Regions from separate parts of the Paenibacillus sp. J22P51 genome, predicted to be linked through region 2. Evidence: riboswitches for the same ligand, from Rfam matches in the RefSeq annotation. Region 2 holds a riboswitch; each other region holds the start of a gene.
What was found. Region 2 has a riboswitch for cyclic di-AMP ahead of AC58QC_RS18930 (stalk domain-containing protein). Riboswitches for the same ligand answer to the same signal wherever they lie in the genome.
Positions count from the first base shown of each region.

Region 1: it holds a riboswitch for cyclic di-AMP, as region 2 does, so the genes downstream of both, AC58QC_RS10980 (C40 family peptidase) here and AC58QC_RS18930 (stalk domain-containing protein) in region 2, are expected to answer to the same signal.
Region 3: it holds a riboswitch for cyclic di-AMP, as region 2 does, so the genes downstream of both, AC58QC_RS17505 (CAP domain-containing protein) here and AC58QC_RS18930 (stalk domain-containing protein) in region 2, are expected to answer to the same signal.

Region 1 covers NZ_JCAUAZ010000004.1:3,209-9,294, forward strand. Annotated here, with positions in the region: gene AC58QC_RS10945 (SH3 domain-containing protein) at 1-57, shown strand, start outside; gene AC58QC_RS10950 (AIM24 family protein) at 84-782, shown strand; tRNA gene AC58QC_RS10955 (tRNA-Gly) at 885-959, shown strand; tRNA gene AC58QC_RS10960 (tRNA-Arg) at 966-1,042, shown strand; tRNA gene AC58QC_RS10965 (tRNA-Pro) at 1,063-1,139, shown strand; tRNA gene AC58QC_RS10970 (tRNA-Gly) at 1,157-1,227, shown strand; gene AC58QC_RS10975 (GNAT family N-acetyltransferase) at 1,545-2,051, shown strand; cyclic di-AMP (ydaO/yuaA leader) riboswitch at 2,177-2,339, shown strand; gene AC58QC_RS10980 (C40 family peptidase) at 2,342-3,229, shown strand; gene AC58QC_RS10985 (hypothetical protein) at 3,415-4,074, shown strand; gene yyaC (spore protease YyaC) at 4,253-4,786, shown strand; gene AC58QC_RS10995 (ABC transporter ATP-binding protein) at 4,854-6,086, shown strand, end outside.
Region 2 covers NZ_JCAUAZ010000008.1:246,852-252,937, forward strand. Annotated here, with positions in the region: gene lepB (signal peptidase I) at 1-381, opposite strand, end outside; gene AC58QC_RS18910 (response regulator) at 400-1,047, opposite strand; gene AC58QC_RS18915 (sensor histidine kinase) at 1,074-2,141, opposite strand; gene liaF (cell wall-active antibiotics response protein LiaF) at 2,166-2,828, opposite strand; gene AC58QC_RS18925 (PspA/IM30 family protein) at 2,960-3,616, opposite strand; cyclic di-AMP (ydaO/yuaA leader) riboswitch at 3,771-3,922, shown strand; gene AC58QC_RS18930 (stalk domain-containing protein) at 3,927-4,718, shown strand; gene AC58QC_RS18935 (YjcZ family sporulation protein) at 4,877-4,981, shown strand; gene AC58QC_RS18940 (molybdopterin molybdotransferase MoeA) at 5,355-6,086, opposite strand, start outside.
Region 3 covers NZ_JCAUAZ010000007.1:258,836-264,921, reverse strand. Annotated here, with positions in the region: gene AC58QC_RS17535 (sugar phosphate isomerase/epimerase family protein) at 1-246, shown strand, start outside; gene AC58QC_RS17530 (hypothetical protein) at 305-733, opposite strand; gene AC58QC_RS17525 (group-specific protein) at 1,005-1,388, opposite strand; gene AC58QC_RS17520 (Imm7 family immunity protein) at 1,408-1,821, opposite strand; gene AC58QC_RS17515 (SRPBCC family protein) at 1,837-2,292, opposite strand; gene AC58QC_RS17510 (hypothetical protein) at 2,391-2,852, opposite strand; gene AC58QC_RS17505 (CAP domain-containing protein) at 2,998-3,648, opposite strand; cyclic di-AMP (ydaO/yuaA leader) riboswitch at 3,654-3,787, opposite strand; gene AC58QC_RS17500 (hypothetical protein) at 3,888-4,349, opposite strand; gene AC58QC_RS17495 (DUF4362 domain-containing protein) at 4,405-4,842, opposite strand; gene AC58QC_RS17490 (DUF84 family protein) at 5,041-5,571, shown strand; gene AC58QC_RS17485 (glycerophosphodiester phosphodiesterase family protein) at 5,646-6,086, opposite strand, start outside.

The sequences.
Region 1 (6,086 bases), on a different contig from region 2:
CTCGGGCGCGTGTTTCGTATTATCGTGTGGCGTAGGAAGAAGCGCGGGATGCGTTAGCAGGCAGGGATGAGGAGGGGATGCGTATGGAGGTCATCTTTGAAAATGCAAGCTTACAAGCAAGGATGGCAACGCTTCAGCTTGAGCAAGGCGAGTCTGTGCATGTGCTGCATCCCAACCAAATTGTAGCGTTCCAAGGGATGCCAGAGCTTAGAGAAGATGCCTTAATGAAGCTTCCCGGTATGTATAGGAAAAAGAGGTTGATCCAATCACGTGTAAGAGGGCCAGGACAATTGCTGATGGGGCTGCCAGAAGCTTATAGCTTGGCTGTACTGCCTTTAGAAGCCGAAGATGACCTTTTGTTTGAGTTTCGTCATGTCTTGTTCTATACGGAAGGTGTGACTTTCACAACGCATTTGCAGAGCGTCAAGAATTCCTTGATCACGCAAGATCTTGTTAAAATGCAATTTCATGGCCCCGGTACGCTAGGCTTATTAACAGCGGGTCCTTTGCATCAGATGGCTTTAGATCCAAAGCAACCTTTATATATCGATGTCAGCTGTCTTGTTGCTTATCCGCGGCAGGCCAAGCTGCGACTTTGTGTATACGGTAATACACTGGCTAGTCAGCATATGAACTATCACTGGGAGATCACTGGCCATGGACATGTGCTTATGCAGCCTTGTAAGCCTGATCCCAAGTTGGACGAGCATATGAAATCGGATAGCTTGCTGCGACGTATAGCTCGGGAAGTGCTGCCTTTTGGTGGAGTTTTCATCAAATAATAAAAAGATTGAAAAAAAAGTTGCATTTGTCCCGAATACCTGATATATTATTCCTTGTCGCCTCAGAGAAACTCTTACTGAGCGAGTGAGAAATAACCGTATGCGGAAGTGGCTCAGCGGTAGAGCATCGCCTTGCCAAGGCGAGGGTCGCGGGTTCGATCCCCGTCTTCCGCTCCAATATTTGCGCCCTTAGCTCAGCTGGATAGAGTATTTGACTACGAATCAAAAGGTCGGGAGTTCGAATCTCTCAGGGCGCGCCATTTACACTTTATCTTCACTACGGGACGTAGCTCAGCTTGGTAGAGCACCTGCTTTGGGAGCAGGGGGTCGCATGTTCAAATCGTGTCGTCCCGACCACTTTAGAATTTTTATATGCGGGCGTAGTTTAATGGTAGAACTTCAGCCTTCCAAGCTGATCGCGCGGGTTCGATTCCCGCCGCCCGCTTAAATAAAAAAGATCACCTTCGGGTGGTCTTTTTTATTTATGCTAGGCTGTGAAGAGAGCCCATAGAGGGTTCGACCGTCCGTGCACACTTCTGAGAATAGGCTATGTAGGACGAGCGTCCAAATATACCACCAGTTGCTTCCGTAGGAAGCGTTATAATAAGCATTTGGAGTATTCCCATAGAGGTTCACCCATTCATGGGTCATGCGTTGCCAGCGGGCTTTCCTACTGCGGCACATGCTTTTTATCAAAGTGGTAAGGTGTTGCATGATCAGAAGGCTTTGTTGGATACCCTAATCTGAAAGGAGATGCCAACGATGGAGTTAGTTGATTCATTTAATGATGTATTCGAACTGATGGAATCCGCTTTTCCTGATACGGAGATAAGGACCTATGAAGGGCAGCGAGCGCTGCTTTCGCATCCTAATTACAGAATTGATGTCGAGAGGGAGGCTCATGGGCAACTGCTTGGCTTTGTGGCAAGTTGGAATTTCGGTACGTTCCGATTTGTGGAGCATATTGCAGTCCATACCGCGATTCGGGGCGGAGGGATAGGCAAACGAATGCTGACGACATATATGAGCAGCGCTGCAACGCCTATCGTACTTGAAGTCGAGCCGCCAAATACGTCGGATGCCAAGCGGAGAATTGAATTTTATGAGCGGTGCGGCTTTCATTTGAACCTATTTCCCTATGAGCAGCCTCCTCTCAGAGAAGGGCAACTGTCATTACCTCTCCAAATCATGAGTTATCCTCATCCGTTGACGGAAAAAGAGTTTGGGCCCTACAAGAACACTCTCTACGCAGAGGTATATAGGCAGTAATGGTAAGGGCACCTCAGGATAATAATCTCTGGAGGTGCTTTTGTTCATGTGGCACAACCCGAAAAGGAAACACTTACCACCGCGAAAAGGTTGTCAGGCGAAAACGAACTGTGCTAGTCTAACATAGACAAAAAATGCCGAATCTCGGAGCATCAAAAGCTCCGGTACGGGGGACTTCTTTACTTGGGGTGAATGGATGCTTAGTTAGTCTTAGACTAATGGAGCGCACTAGGGAAAACCTCTTCCCGAACCCGTCAACTAACCTCGGAGGCTTCAAGGAGGACAATGTTTTGAAACTTTTTACAAAAAGTGTTATTTGCTCATGCGTTCTTTTGGGCGCAGCCATCTCCATGTTCAACGCTCCATCAGCTCAAGCTGCGACAGACACCTCTTCGGTGAAGGTTCAAGTGAATGACGAACTGGTGCAATTCCCTGAAGTACAGCCGTTTATTGACACAGAGGGTAAGCTTCAGGTGCCACTGCGTGTGCTGTCGGAGAAGCTAGGTTATCAAGTGGACTGGGCGAAGCAAGGTGATGAAGTTGTCGTCACCCTAAAGAACAATGAGCAGGCGATTCAACTAACAACGGACGAAGAGCAAGCGGTAGTCAACAGTAAGTTAGTTGAATTAGAGAGCAGTCCGACACTGCTTAAGGGAAATACCTTCGTTCCTTTGCGTTTCATAACAGAGACGTTTGGATCTCCGATTGCGTGGAATGATGCGAATAAAATCGCCATCGTTGAAGAGGACGGTAAGTCCCATAAGCCAGCATGGATTGCACCGCCACCAGCAGCCGCCCCAGCACTAAAGGTCGTTCAGCCATCCGTTTCAGCTCAAATTATTCAAGCTGCAACGACTTTTAAAGGAACGCCTTATCAATGGGGAGGAACAACACCCAAAGGTTTTGATTGTTCTGGATTCGTTCGCTACTTGTTCGAGGCCAAAGGCATCGAGCTGCCGCGTACCTCTGTCCAAATGTATGATCAAGCAGGTGCAAGAGTGACGGATTTGAAAGAAGGAGATCTCGTATTCTTTGCTTCAAACATCGTCAATCATGTGGGCATCTATTTGGGAAATAATCAATTCATTTCCGCGACGACGTCCGGTGGTGTAAAGGTCGATAGTCTCGCTAGCACCTATTGGAGCTCCAGATATGTAGGGGCAAAACGCGTGCTTTAAGCTAAGGACTAACACAAGTAGAAGCAAGTTGTTTAAGAGCGTATGTTCGCTAGGGCTTTCACAATGGAAAGCCTGGCGGGCAGATGCTCTTTTTTTGTGCGAATATCTGCGATTTTTATCGAATTTTTGAGAATTATAGCCTATAATGGAGAAATGGTTGGAAGAAAGTAGGTGACGCGTGCGACATGCAAGTCAGTGTCTGGAAAAGCTGGTTTCATAAAATTAAATTGTCGGGTCGAACAGATCGCATGTATAGCGTAGAAACGGGTCCTGCCATACCGGAAGATATCCGGGAAGTGATTGGGCAATTTTTTCAAACTTATAACCATTTCAAAGGGGCAAGGCAATTCCAAACGGATACGTTTATTAGAGAAGTATTCTACGCGACCAAGCAAGATCCAAAGGATCAGCGCTCCATAGATGAGATGGAATCGTATATTCATAGCAAAAATACACATCGATTGCGATTGAAATCGTACATCATCGATGAGTATTTACGCATTGGTGAGAAGGTGTGCATGATCGGCGTAACGCGGGAGTTTAGCAATGCGCATCGAAATCGTGTGCTTTATTTTATCGTGAATGAGGATGGGGCTTGGCGGTTTCATCATATCGTGAGATCACACCATGGCAAAATTCTTGAGAAGTTTCAGGTGAAGGAACAGGTTGGATTTGTGGTAGGGGATGATAAAGTGGCGCTTCTCTTTCTGACACATGCCGATTCCGCAGACGCTTCCACCTATATGTTGGGTGATTATGTCCATACGGAAGGCTATCTGGAAGTGGAACAAGAGGTAAGCGGTCAGCTCTATTATCGAGTCGTACGGATGAACCGTGTACATTAATTGGTGACTGATCAGAACAATCAAGCAGCATGAATAGGCTTTGCTCCGTTGAGTAACGCTTATTTGGTGTGCGCAAATGAGGGTGCTGAAGTGGACATGTGCCACCTCCATATGAAAGAATAGAATTATCATGCATCAGGTGAAGCGAGATGTGTACATGCCTGAAAGGGAGGCAAAGATGGAGAAAGAACCCATGGAGCTGCAGGAGCAGTTTTGGAAAAAGGTGAATGGTAAGCAGTTGGGCCAGTTTCTGCAAAAGATTGCCTTGAGCAACAAGCTGGATCCTCGGAGGTTGGCTTTTGTATGTATAGGGACGGATCGCTCGACAGGAGACTCTCTGGGTCCGCTTGTTGGGAGTAAACTTGCAGAGCTTGGTTATCCACATGTCATTGGAACGCTAGCGGCACCTTGTGATGCCAGTAACTTGGCGTTGCGTTTGCAGGAAATTCCACCGAATGTCGTGGTAATTGCGATAGATGCTTGTTTGGGGCAAAAATTGAGTGTGGGCCTGTATCAACTGTCGAACCAGCCATTGGCTCCCGGAAAATCAGTGGGAAAGGTACTGCCTCCTATTGGTGATTACACGATTGCGGCGATCGTGAATGTGGATGGACCTAGGCAGTACAATGTGCTGCAAACAACTTCGTTATATCATGTGCTCAGAATGGCGGATGAAGTGACAAGTGCCATAACGTATGCAATTCCATTGTAGCGGAGGGCAGCAAGAGGAGAAAGATCGGAGTGATAAGTGAGTGATAGGACCAGGTGGACCAGGGGGAATGGGGCGGCTTTCCGACCGGAATCGCCCGAAGGCGAAGTTGAAGGATGTATCGATACGCAGGATTTTGTTTTTGTTCAAAAGGTATTGGGGACAGCTCTTGGTGATTATCGGTTTGGCGCTGCTTGCGGCAGTGATCGGGTTGGTCCCTCCCTTAGTTATGAAGGAAATTATTGATACGGCAATTCCACAGGGGCGTGTCCAGCTATTGTCTGTGATGGCGCTGCTGTTAATTCTGCTGCCTGTGCTGAGCGGTGTGCTTGGCGTGTGGCAAAACCACCTCAATACCAAAGTAACTCAAGGGGTTATTCGGGATTTAGGACAGTCGTTGTTTCACAATTTGCAGCGGCAATCGATGTCTTTCTTCACGGACGCGCGCTCTGGGGAAATTGTTCAGCGGATCACAGGTGATGTGCAATCCGTGCAGAGTGTAGTGACCTCCATCGTTGTATCCTCGATCACGCAGATCGTGATTGTCTTCACGACGATTGGCATTTTGTTTGCGCTTGATTGGAAGCTGGCGATCATTTCGGTGCTCATCCTTCCGCTTTTCGTACTGCCTGTGAAAAAGGTGTCGAAGCTGCGGAAGGCACTGCGGCTCGAAACGCAAAAAGTGCGCTCAGACATCACCTCGCAGCTGAATGAGAACTTCGGTATTTCGGGTGCGTTGTTAACGCGGATTTTTGGGAGAGAGAAGCAGCAAGAGCAGGAATTCACGAAGATGAATCAAAAGGTGATGGATCTCGAGCTGCGGCTCAATCTAGTTGGCCGTTGGTTCGGGATGGCAACGAGCACGCTAGGGCCGTTAGGCACGGCGATTATTTATATTTATGGCGGCTACTCCGTTATTAATGGGGATATGACTTTAGGCTCTATCGTTGCGTTCACGGCGTATTTGGGGCGGTTGTATATGCCTGTAGGGACACTATTGAACCTACAAGTAGAGGTTGCGACGGCGCTGGGGGTATTCCAGCGGATTTTTGAGTATCAGGACATGGTGCCTGATGTCATGGATGCTGAGGGCGCGCGCCAGCTAGGGCAGGTGGCGGGGCGTGTGAGCTATAAGCAGGTGTCTTTTGCTTATAAGTCAGGGGAAGTAGGGGGATCGGGGCAGAAAGGCAAGGCAGTGGATCAAGGCCAAGGAAGGACGAAAGGGAAACCGGAGGATCGAAGCAAAGCTGGGCGTGAAGGGAAGTTAGGGGACCTAGGCGGTGCAAGGGAGAAGCTGGTGGAA
Region 2 (6,086 bases):
AAGTTCGCCGTTGCGGTACATCTGATTATCCTTAAGCTCAAGTTGATCCCCTGGCTTACCTATCACCCGCTTGATCCACACATGCTTATCATCACCGCGGACGAATAAGCTAAGCAACGGGCTGTCCATTAAATCATTAATAAAAGTCCGCTTCATATCTACCCTAGAGTCGATAATGACAATATCCTCGTAATTGGGTTCGTAACGAAAGGTATGTGAAAGCTTCGATACATACACACGCTGACTATCATGCAGCGTCGGATCCATCGAATGACCGCTAACTCGCGTCGATTGGAACACAAACACACCTAGAAATACAACTAATACAAAGGAAATCGCAATGGAACCAAACCAGCTCCAAATCTGTTTGACTACATTCAAGCTAATCGCTCCCTTGTGTTATTCCGCCAGTCCGTGCTTGAAAGCATAAATCGCTGCTTGTGTGCGATCTTCTACGCCAAGCTTGGACAGAACGTTGGTGACGTGGAATTTCACCGTCTTCACACCAATGAATAAATCATCGGCTAGCTCTTGATTAGATTTACCCTTCGCGATCAAGCGAAGCACTTCCATCTCGCGGTCCGTTAACTCTTCATGCGGTTCCGCTGCTGGTTTCGGTTGCCGAAAGCGGTTCATGATTTTCGAAGCAACCTGCGACTCCAGAATCGATTGCCCTTTGGCCGCGGCCCTAATCGCTTGCGCGATTTCAGATGCCCGCGATGTTTTCAACAAATAGCTGAATGCACCCGCTTCGATGACTGGATACATTTTCTCATCATCTAAGAAGCTCGTCAACACAATGACCTTGCATTCCGGGTACAATTGCAGTAATTTTCTAGTCGTTTCTATCCCGTCCATGCCTTCCATGACCAAGTCCATCAGGACCACATCGGGACGATATTCTTGGGCTAGCCGAATGCCATCGTGACCATTGCTCGCTTCGCCCACAACCTCAATGCCATCTTCTGTCCCGAGGACAGCCGCAAGTCCGATTCTGACCATTTCATGATCATCGACAAGTAGTACTTTGATTAAGGTGTCGTCCATTCGCTTCTCCCTCTCTATGTACAGTCCTAATTCTCGATCAATTGAGGATCGTTTGCTAGTAGCGGTACTCGAATCTCGATACGTGTTCCTCGGTCAGGTGCTGTAATAATATCGACAGAGCCGCCGATTTCGTTCACGCGTTCCTTCATAGACACAATGCCATAGGAAGTCAGCTTTTTCGCATCAAGCTCGAAGCCAACACCGTCATCGCGGATCACTAAACGAATGCCATCCGAACGATGCAGCAGCTTCACTTCCAGCTTATTCGCCTTAGAGTGACGCAGCGCATTCGAAAGCGCTTCTTGCACGATTCGGAATAAGTGATCTTCAATCCCTTTGTTCAAGCGGATTTCCTCATCCATATCCCAACTGATCGCCATAGGAACCTTGGCTGCTAACTCTTTCAATAGCTCAACAAGCCCCTCGGACAATCGTTTTCCTTCCAAATGGATCGGCCTCAGATGCAGCAATAAAGCTCTCATTTCGGATTGCGCGACGGAAGCCATTTCTTCAATAAGATGAATTTGCCGTTTCGCTTTCTCGAAATCCTTATCCAGCGTCCGACCTACGGCTGTTGCTGTCATGGAGATCGCGAACAATTGCTGGCTAACCGCATCATGCAGCTCGCGTGCCAACCGCTGGCGCTCTTCAATGACCGCTGACAGCTTGGCTTTCTCTGTAAGCTCAGCGTTACTATTAGACAATCGTTGGAGAGAGGTCACCTGCTCTTCCCATCGCTTCATAATACGGCTGAGTTGTTCACCTAAACGCCCTATCTCATCATCGTCTCCGTTTTGGAAGCCTTCACGGGCAAATGTTCCTTTTTCTAATAAAATCATCGTCTCCATCATCGGCTCAAGTCTGCGAGTTACCTTAGAGCTGTTCCAGTAACCGAACACCGCGCCAATCACACCCAGAATCAATAAAGCCATGAACGAGAATTTGACACCCTGCTGCCAGCTGGCAAAGGGCTCGATCAAATGTCTTGAATTCAAGTAATATAGCATAGCACCGAAAACAGCGAAGCTAAATAGGATAGATTCCCCCATGCTGCGCCATATCATATTCGTTAAACGTCTTTTGTAGCCGTCCACTTGGTGATGTACCCCCTCCAGCCGTTACAATACTTTAACCTTGATATCTCCTACGATGAAAGAGAGAACGAGTTTCACCCGATGGTCGCAATGTTGATAATTCTCCGATTGCCATACCACTTTGTTCATCACACCTGCTTCACGTTGTTCGGCTACATGAAGCTGCCCGAACATCACGGAAGCTGTAACGGAAACACCGATATCATCGGGTACCTTTATATCAATATCTCCTACAACACCCTGTAGGATGACTGTTGTTTCCTTTTGTTCTAAAATCGCCAGCGAGAGATCAATATACGTTTCTCCCACCAAGTACCATGTCGAAGTATTCCGTAGAATCCAAGGCTCTCGGCCGAGACGTATGCTATCTACGATCTTTTGCTTTTGTGTGTAAGTCTCATCTTTATGAACCTGCTTGGATCGAATAAAAAAGAAACCTAATGAAATCAACACAACCGAAATAGCGATTGTGAGATGATCACCAAATAAAATGACGGCACCGATCCCCATCAGCACATAACCCTTGCGTTCTTTACGTGAACGAACACGATGAATGCCCAGCAATATAAGGATTACGGCCATTATGGGAAAAAAACCTACGGTATGATCCAGAAGCAAAAAAACACCGGCTCCAATCAGCACAAGCGCTGTATTCCGGCTGCGGTTATTTTTCGTATCTTCTCCCATCGATGCACCTCCTCTTGCTGCCATTTCTCTTTCGTTCATACGATTCCTAGCATACCATAAGAATGGACGACCTCCAAGATGCAAATCCTTATCCCGCAAGGCTTTGCTTCCGTGGAGGTCACGATCCATGGCTATTTTCTGCCGCGCGGGTCTCGCTCATCGCGCGAGCGCTGCTCTTGCTGCCACTCATGCTGCAGCTTGCTGCGCAGCGAACGCAGCTCATGCTGAAGGTTGCCACCGGCCTCCTTCAGCGTCTCCTTCGACAGGCGGCCCGCCACGCGGAGCCCCTGCAGCGCTTCCCGGCCGAGCTCGCGGCCGGTGACCTCCAGCTCGCGCCATGTGTCGCGAGCCTCTTTGCCGTGCAGCCCGCCACGCGGCTGCCCATCCTCGGCTGCGTGCCCGGCACGCAGCTCGCGCAGTTCCTCTGCGAGCGCCAGGCACAAGTCCTGGCTGCTCGCGTACTGCGCGCGGTAGTGCTCGCCAGCGGCTTCCTCGCGCAGCTTCTCTTGCAGCGCGAGCCGCGCGAGGTCCTCTTCGCCGGCGCGCATCGCCAGCTCGGCCTGCTCGCCGCGCAGCTTCGCCATCTCTTCCGCTCGCGCGATGTGACTGCGCAGCGCAATCGTTGCCTGAAGCGCTTCTTCATAGCGCTCCTCAAGCTTGGCAATGGTGCCATCATCATAGACGCCTGGCGTCGTTTTTCCAATGGTCTCCTGCCAGACGGTTTCAGCCATTTTGCCAATTCGATCAAATATATTAGTAGGATCAATTTCCCGATTCTTATTGTTCATGTCTATCGCCCCTCACCCTTCATCATACTCCTATCGTAGCTCAATTTCAGAAAGTCTAAAACCGACTATCGACTGTTTTTGAACCTAGACCTAAGTCTAGTATATTTGTGTTCACCCATAATTTGGTCGTTGTTCGAGCCTGCGTGCGATGATAAAATATTTGAAGCCGAGTCTGGTGCATAAATAAGGCACTGGTACGGGGGACGAAATACTTGGGGTGAATATTTGCTTCGGCTTGGAGCAGACTAGGGAGAACCTTCTTCCCGAACCCGTCAACTAACCTCGAAGGCTCATGAAGGAGGATTACCAATTGAATAAGCTTACCAAAGGGTTAACTAGCCTTGCCATTTCACTATCTGTATTGGCAGGAGGCTTTCTTTCCCCATTTTCGGCTCAAGCAGCTGAAATGGAAGTGAAAGTGCAAGTCAATGATGACCTGATTCATTTCCCAGATGCACAGCCATTTCTGGATGGCAACCACACAACCCAAGTTCCACTTCGGTTCGTAACCGAGAAGCTTGGTTATACCGTGAACTGGCAAAAAGAAGGAAATCAAATTAAGGTAACATTAAATAACAACAAACATACGATTACCTTGGTATCCGGAGAAAAAGAAGCCAGCATCGATAATACCCCCGTGGTCTTAGAGGGAGCTTCCCAGTTTCAAAATGGGCGAGTTTATGTGCCGCTACGTTTTCTTTCCACCGCTGCAGGGGTTCCTGTACAGTGGGATGCTAGCAGCAATTTAGCCATTTTAAACAAAGATGGCGGACATCATGCACCAGACTATGAAATTTTCGAGTCCACAGCTTATTCGGCAGATCCTTCTGAAAATGGTGGTTATGGAGCCTTTGATTACATGGGCAACCCACTTGCGATCGGCACAGTTGCTGTTGATCCATCCGTAATTCCACTTGGCACGAAACTTTATATTGAAGGTTATTCTTTTGGTGGGCTTCCTACAGGCGGTATGTACGTGTATGCGACAGATACCGGCGGGGCCATTAAAGGAAAGCGAATGGATATCTTTGTTCCAGGTTCAAGGAAATCCTTACAAAGCTTTGGCATTCAGAAAATTAAAGTGTATCAAATTCCCAATTAGTAATTGAAGAAAGCTGCCTTGAGAATTCACTCAAGTGCAGCTTTTTTCGTAGGTGAATGTTCCGATGAAAAGAGGGCATTCGTCCAATCAACATATATCCCGCCTTCATATGATGTATAGTGTTTTACCCATATCAATTGAAAACCGGAGGGGATACTATGTCAGCTGTAGGTAGTTGTGGAACGCCAGGATACGGAAATTCTGTAGGCGTTATTCTTGTTCTTTATGTGCTGTTGGTCATTATTCTTGCAACTTTCTATTAGGACCATGTCCCGCTAAACTTTCTACATTGAAAATAGACCCGCCTACTGAAGCACTCATTTAGAGCTTCAGCAGGCGGGTTTCTTTTTATTTAAAATTGATACCACTTGTTCGTTGTGTCAGGATCTGCTTAAGATGACCTCCAAGATAAGTACCCGCTTCCATGGGGGGGATGCGCGCTCCCCCTTCCAGTTCACATTCACCACTGCTGAGTTAAACGAGTTTCCGAGCCTATCTCCCTCAATGGCCGATTTATAACTAGTTGCAAAAAAAGACGCTACAGCTGACCCTCCTGACAGACGGTTACTTGTTAGCGCCAAATATTTGATGATATAGCGTATATCATTTTATTTATAAAAGTATAAGTTCACTACGTTATCTCGTTGTATAGACCTTCACAATATGGCCACGCTGAAAGCCTTGCCCACCTGCTGGCAGCCAAATCAAGCAATCTGCATCCTTGATCGACACCATAATACTCGACTTATCAATGCCAGCTGGTCTCACCCATAAGGTACCTGCTTCGATGCGTGTTGTCCCCCTTATATAGCGAGGATAGGCGGACGGTTTATCATAAGGAACATCTAAAAAGGCTGTAAACTCTTCCGCCACAGGACGCTGGCTCCCCAGCATCGCGTTAATAATGGGCTTAGCAAATAGCTCGAAGCCAACGAACGATGCCCCGGGATTACCGGACAGCGCCATTAACAGCTTTCCCTTCCATAGCGCAGCACTCGTCGGCGTGCCTGGCCGCATGGCTACTTTGTTAAACAACAGCTTCCCGTCGAATCGACCGAATAGATCGACAAGGACATCGTAATCGCCAACAGAGACACCGCCTGAAGTCAGAATGAGGTCGACATTAGGCAATACGGCCTCAAGTAAGGCTTCCACCTGCTGAGGATCATCAGAGAGTGCCGGCATGATCAAGGCCGATCCCCCAATTGCTTCCACTTGTACCGCCAGCATGTAGCTGTTGCTATTGCGTATTTTCCCAGGCTGCAGCTCCTGTTCGACATGTAGAAGCTCTGACCCCGTTGAGAAAATAGCCACTCTTGGCTTCCGGTACACCTCAACCTCTGAGAAACCGAAGGTCGCCAAGATCGC
Region 3 (6,086 bases), on a different contig from region 2:
CAGGTGTCGGACCCGAGGGCACCTGAATTTGCCGGTTATGTGGAAGCATTCATCGGCTTATGGTTGAGGATCTGCCAGAACCGATTCGATGCCGGAGCGGATACGATGACCTTTACGCCCGAATTCGGGCCGCCGCCGTATATGCAGGTACTGCCCTTCACACGTCAACCAGTGACAGACTTGTGGGAAGTAAATTTGTGGATGTATCGGACGTTCAAGACGAGGTTTGAGGCGATGTTTAATTGAAAAAACGGAGGCTTGGGACGTGGAGACACGTCTGGGGCTTCCGTTTTTTTAGTGGAAACTATTTTAGTTTGAGTTTCATAGTTATTTTCTTCGCCTCTTCAGTGGTCAGTGATATCGTGTAACTTCCTTTAACCCCGTCAAATTCGATGAGACCACTACTTGTGGGAGAAATGACTTTCTCCCATACAACGATATTTGATTTTATCACTTGAAGGGTCAACGTCCCTGATTCAACTGAGGATTCATACGGAATACTGATTCTTCCTGGGGTTTTCAGATCAAAATCTTCAATCTTATACGTACCTTTCAAAGAGCCAATACTGAGTTTGATGTTTCCATTCACGTTCGTTTTACTGGTAAACATCGATATATTATGGTTAGTGACCACCATATCTCCTCCGAAAGCTACAATAAGCTTTATCGCCGTCACAGCAATTAGGAAGATTGCAAAACTGAGAATGAAAAGCTTTAGTCGCTTCTTAGTCAAATGGTTGAACCCCTCTATTTTTAAAAGTACTTATGTTCTTTTCAATCATAATTCGACCGCTTTTCCAATGGGTATGCTGATCTAAGGGAACTAGGAGACACTATTCATGGCGAATCTTGCTAAATTGTCATCGAACGGAACTACAGGGTCTTATTTGTTCAAAAATCGTAAAAAATCACGAAATTCGTATAAATAGCGTCTCTTAGTTCCGCTAATCTCCGAAAATACCTGATTTTTTTAAAATAGCGCCCCTAGGTTCCCTTAGCCTACTCTATAGATAATGAATTTGAGAAACCAAATCGTCTATCGTTCCGATGATTTTATGCACCTCTGGCAACTGGTAAAACGTGCATGTTTTTTCAATTTCATTCATCTCATCGTCAGCAGCATACAAAAATATTGTCTTCCTAGCACCTAAAGCAAGTCCCATTTCTACGTGGCTTCCCTTGCCTGCCGGTAGCATGATGATGAATATGTCTGCATTCAACACAGCTTCTTTCTCTATTTGACCGATCTCCGCGAGCACTTGAAGAGTAGCATTACCTGTATGAACCGTCCAGTCGAAGGTTTGTATGCATCCCCGTGACTTCAACCGTTGTGCGACTTTTCGTACATTGTCGACGTTCTTGAAACTAGATGCGATGTAGAATTTCACTTGGATACCTCCAATCTAGTTAATCCAATCGACTCTCGTCAAAAGGATCTTCAAGCGTAGGGATTACAGAAGACAAATAGACGTCTTTCTCCTTAGTTAAATTTCCGCGTATTAATTTCCATACTACGAAGCAATTGGAATTGTCGTGCTGCTCACTAAAGTCTTCATCATCTTGAATATAAAGTAGTCCATAGGAGCCCGGCATTATCTCACCAATTTGTTGAAATAACTCAATCACATAATCACTGCGATGATTGTGCATCCCGGAAATAAGAACAGAGTCATGCCCATTACGTTGTTTAAGCGTGACTAGCTTTTCCACATCAAGTTCAGAAATTAAGCTTTTCAACTCAGCGATCCTAAGATCTTGCAGTCTGGAATCGGTATCATGTGTGTGATACCTTAAAACAGCCCAACCATTAAACTGGAACATAGCTAGCTCCTTATCCTAACCTTTTTCAGCTAAAATCTTTAACTGTTCGTTCCGATATGTCAAAAATCTCATCATATATTTCTTTAAGACAACTCTCTCAACTACCCATCCGAGCCAGCCCAATGGAGCTTCGAAATATAAGGTATCCTTCATTAAGGTTCGATTACCTAAATCAATAAATTCATGTTCGTGTCTCATACTTTTGAAAGTACCCTGCAGCATTTCATCAACAAAGCGATAGGGTCGAACGTAATTTGAAATGAGTGAAGTATGTCTTTGCCTAATGAAAAAGTGCCGCGCCTCAAAAGTGACCGTTTCCCCGCCGCTTATCATGCCTGTTGTTGTTCCAGCAATCGCTCGTTCCTTGGTGTGAGGCCAGACAGTCTGCGTATGTATATCAATATTACTTGCCATGTCAAAACAAACATCAATCGCTGCTTCAATTTCAATTTCTGTGAATACCTTTATCACTGGTTGCACCTCTTGATTCATTTGATTACATATTTGATAGTAAGAGTGAAAAGCAAAGAATAACCAGAAAACCATACGTTTCTTACGGTAAGGTTAAGTCATTGAGCGCGTTTTCTCCACTCTTCCAAGGTTAAATTATAACCCGTAATTACATCCACAATAAGAATCTCTTTCATATCCTCACTGACATAAAACGTTTGCCACCTAACAACATGATCACTGAAACTCTCTCCTATGTATAAATCGTAATACTTTCCTGTTCTTTCTGGGATATTTATTAAACCATCACTTAAAAATATGACTTTTGATATATTGGCTTCTTCTATCATTTGTTTGTATTTCTTTATTTCATCTACATTCTGTACGAGAAAGTCCATAATTTCTTCAACTGACTTCGGTTTCACATTGGTTACATTTTGTGGTGAAGCGCTAGGCAAAATGGGTGTTACAATAGCCGAACTTGCAGTTGGTAGCAATTCAGCTGGAACGACGGACGATTCACATGCTGTTAATCCCATTATGACAACGATTGATATTGAATGTAGAAATGATTTAGGCATAGCAAAAACTCCAATCCCGCAGATAAAACCCAATTCGACAAGAATAACTAATCTCCTTTGACTTTGTTATAAATAAAAAACAGCCTCCCAATGGAAGGCTGCCGCGATTTATTGCTGTATTTAATATTGCAATACTCATTACTCATTAGTTACTAATGAACTCCTGAACCCACTCACCGTTATAATAGGCAACACCGATTTGAGTGAAGTTGGGGCTTAGAATATTTTGACGATGACCTGCACTGTTCATCCATGCTGTCATGACGGCTTGTGGCGTTTGTTGACCTTTAGCGATGTTTTCACCCGCATAGGAATAGCTAATGCCGTAGGAGCGCATCATATCAAAAGGAGAGCCGTAGGTTGGTGATGTGTGATCGAAATACCCGTTATTGTACATATCTTTCGCTTTATCCAATGCCATCGCGGTTAATGCGCTGTTACTGGCCAAAGGCTTCAGTCCAGCCTTAGTACGCTCCTGGTTAACAAGGTTAACCACTTGGCTTGCAAAAGTAGATTGCGAAGGCGCAGTCGTAACCGGTGGTTTGACAGGTGCAGTTGTACTTGTGCTTCCAGGAATATTGAGCTTCATCCCCGACCAAATAACGTTGGGATTGGCAACTTGAGGATTTGCCTTAATAAGTGAAGATAGGCTAACGCCGTACTTCTTGGAGATTAACCACATGGTATCGTTGCCCGCTACCGTATGAGTTCCCGTTGCAGCAAATGCCGCATTCGCTCCCATAAGGACGGTCAAACCTAGTGCACCAGTAACTACAAGCTTTTTGTAACGTTTCAAAATAAACCTCTCCTTTTTGCGGCCTGCGAGGTTAGCTGTCGGATTCGGATCAAAGAGTAATCACCCGGCCGCGAGATTGCGGCTTCACCCCAAAGATTGGGTCCCCCGTGCTTCATAAAAGCTTCGGCCTTCTAAGTTTTTGATCCAAAATGGATCTTAAAGATTGTATCATGTGAAATCAATGAATACATGACTCAAAATTTTCCATTTAGATCCCGTTAACTCCTATTCACCATAATCTACTCGTATTTAGCCCCAGCTGTTGAACCGTCCGGATAGATAAAATAAGTATAGATTTGTCTATCTTTCCCTTGTGAATACCAAAGTTCAACTTTCTCAACTTTCCCTTCATCTGACCATGTTAAGACTATCTGTCCACCTAATTCCCCTTGCTCAATCCCTTTAAGATCGATATTTAGCCCTAAGTACTGATAGTCTGCGGAAGGTAAAATATCATAACGCCATACAGCTTGCTGCTTATCATCATTTGTTCGTTCAGCCGCAGGATTACCAAGAAGTTCTCTTACGTATTTTTGATCATTCCCAACGTTCAATCGATATTGGATTTGCCATACCTTTTTAGCCGTTTCGTCTGCAAAGCTTGCTGGTTCATTCATCAATGAAATAACATGATCACGTGAATTGTATGAAACGCCTAATCCTAACCCCTCGCCGATAAAACGAATAGGTACGTATTCCACAGGTCAACCCAAGCAAAAACTTTTTCATTTTATCTCTCTCCTCGAATTAATCTCACTATCCCCCACTACCCGCTGCCACAAAGCTAAAAGTCTCCCCAATCGCAACATCCTTACAACCATCCAGCTTATATGAAACACCTCGTTCTACTTTCTCAGAAACAATACGTGTACATTCCGTCTTCAGTCGTTGTTTGCTGCCATGTTTGTCCTCTGAATTATCATAAGTATAAGAAATCTTATCTTTTTTAAAAGCAAAATCATAATAAATCGGATCCCCCTCAATGGTCATTTGCATGATCCGAATCTGACTCTCAACGTGCCCTTCAACGTTTTTCAAAAATTGATTGAAACGATCAAGATTAATGATTCTGCCATGAATATTAATGACGTCTCCTTTTGCGGTCCCTTTGTCTATATCGTACCTCGAATCCGAGCATGAACTAAGCAACAAACAACTCAATACGAACAACATTCGACCGTACCTTATTTTCATTTCTGTTCCCCCTAACCGTTCCATCTACTGATTTGACGCAAACGCTACTGGAAATGTTTTGAAACAAAAAAATAAGCTTGAAATCTCAAGCTTGTCATCAAGCCAATACCTCATTTACCATGCCTGAATTAAAACCATGGTATACTAGTGCTAAATAATCACGTTCTTTCGCAGTACGTTTACAAGGAGTGGTGTCATATGTTGAAAAAAGAAATAAGCATTGCGTTAGGTACGCACAATCAAGCCAAACGAGCTGCCGTGGTCTTGGCTTCTGGTATTGAACCGATCTGTCACTCCGTCCCTTCCGGTGTGTCCGATCAGCCTATGACAGAAGACGAAACCGTCCTCGGTGCCATCAATCGGGCGAAACGTGTGCTTAACGCTGAGCCCGGTGCAGATATTGGGCTTGGTCTAGAAGGTGGACTTTCCTACGACGAGGTCCATACGAAACAATGGTATCTCTTCTCCGTTTGTGCAGCATGGGACGGGAAGCGGCTTTTCGTCGGCAAAGGTCTGTATTTTCCCATCCCCAATACAATTGGCGAGAGATTGAAGCAAGGCGGCACCGAGCTGCGTCATATTATTGATGAATTGAGCAGCACCGTAGGGAGCAATCACAAAGAGGGCGCATATGGCTTGTTTAGCGATGGGCGAATTACGCGGAGTGATGTTTTTCGAGATGCGGTTATTGCGGCGTTGACACCATTTCAGTCGTCTTTTTATAAGTAAGGTTGCGCGAAGATAGCGTACAAGAGAAAAAGGGCTTCCCTCAAGTAGATATTTCTACTGGGTCGCCCTTCTAGTTATCGGTTCTTCTCCTTAAATAAAGGCGCAATCCGATCAATCCGATTTGTCCAAATTCCACCTGAATACGATGCCGGAAGCCGCTCCACATCCGCCAAAGTATCAAACCCCGTTGAAAACTCAGTCCCATTTCCACCAACCACAATAACTCTCGTATCCACTTTAACCATCCGGTTTAGAAACTTGTTCGGCCATCCCCATAGCAACGGTGCTAACTTATCTGGTATATGAATTTGAATATGCTCGCACGCAGCAGGTGTAATACCTGTCCACCCATAGGAAAGGTAAGGGAGTAGACAGCTTTTCATTGTATCTATTGATATTACGCGCATGTCAGGCAGCTTTTCCTTCACTATCGCAACAGGTACATTCCCGCCATAGATCGTCAATTGGCTCCGACGCTCTGGCGATAACTTAGCCAACGTTTCAACGAGTAAGTC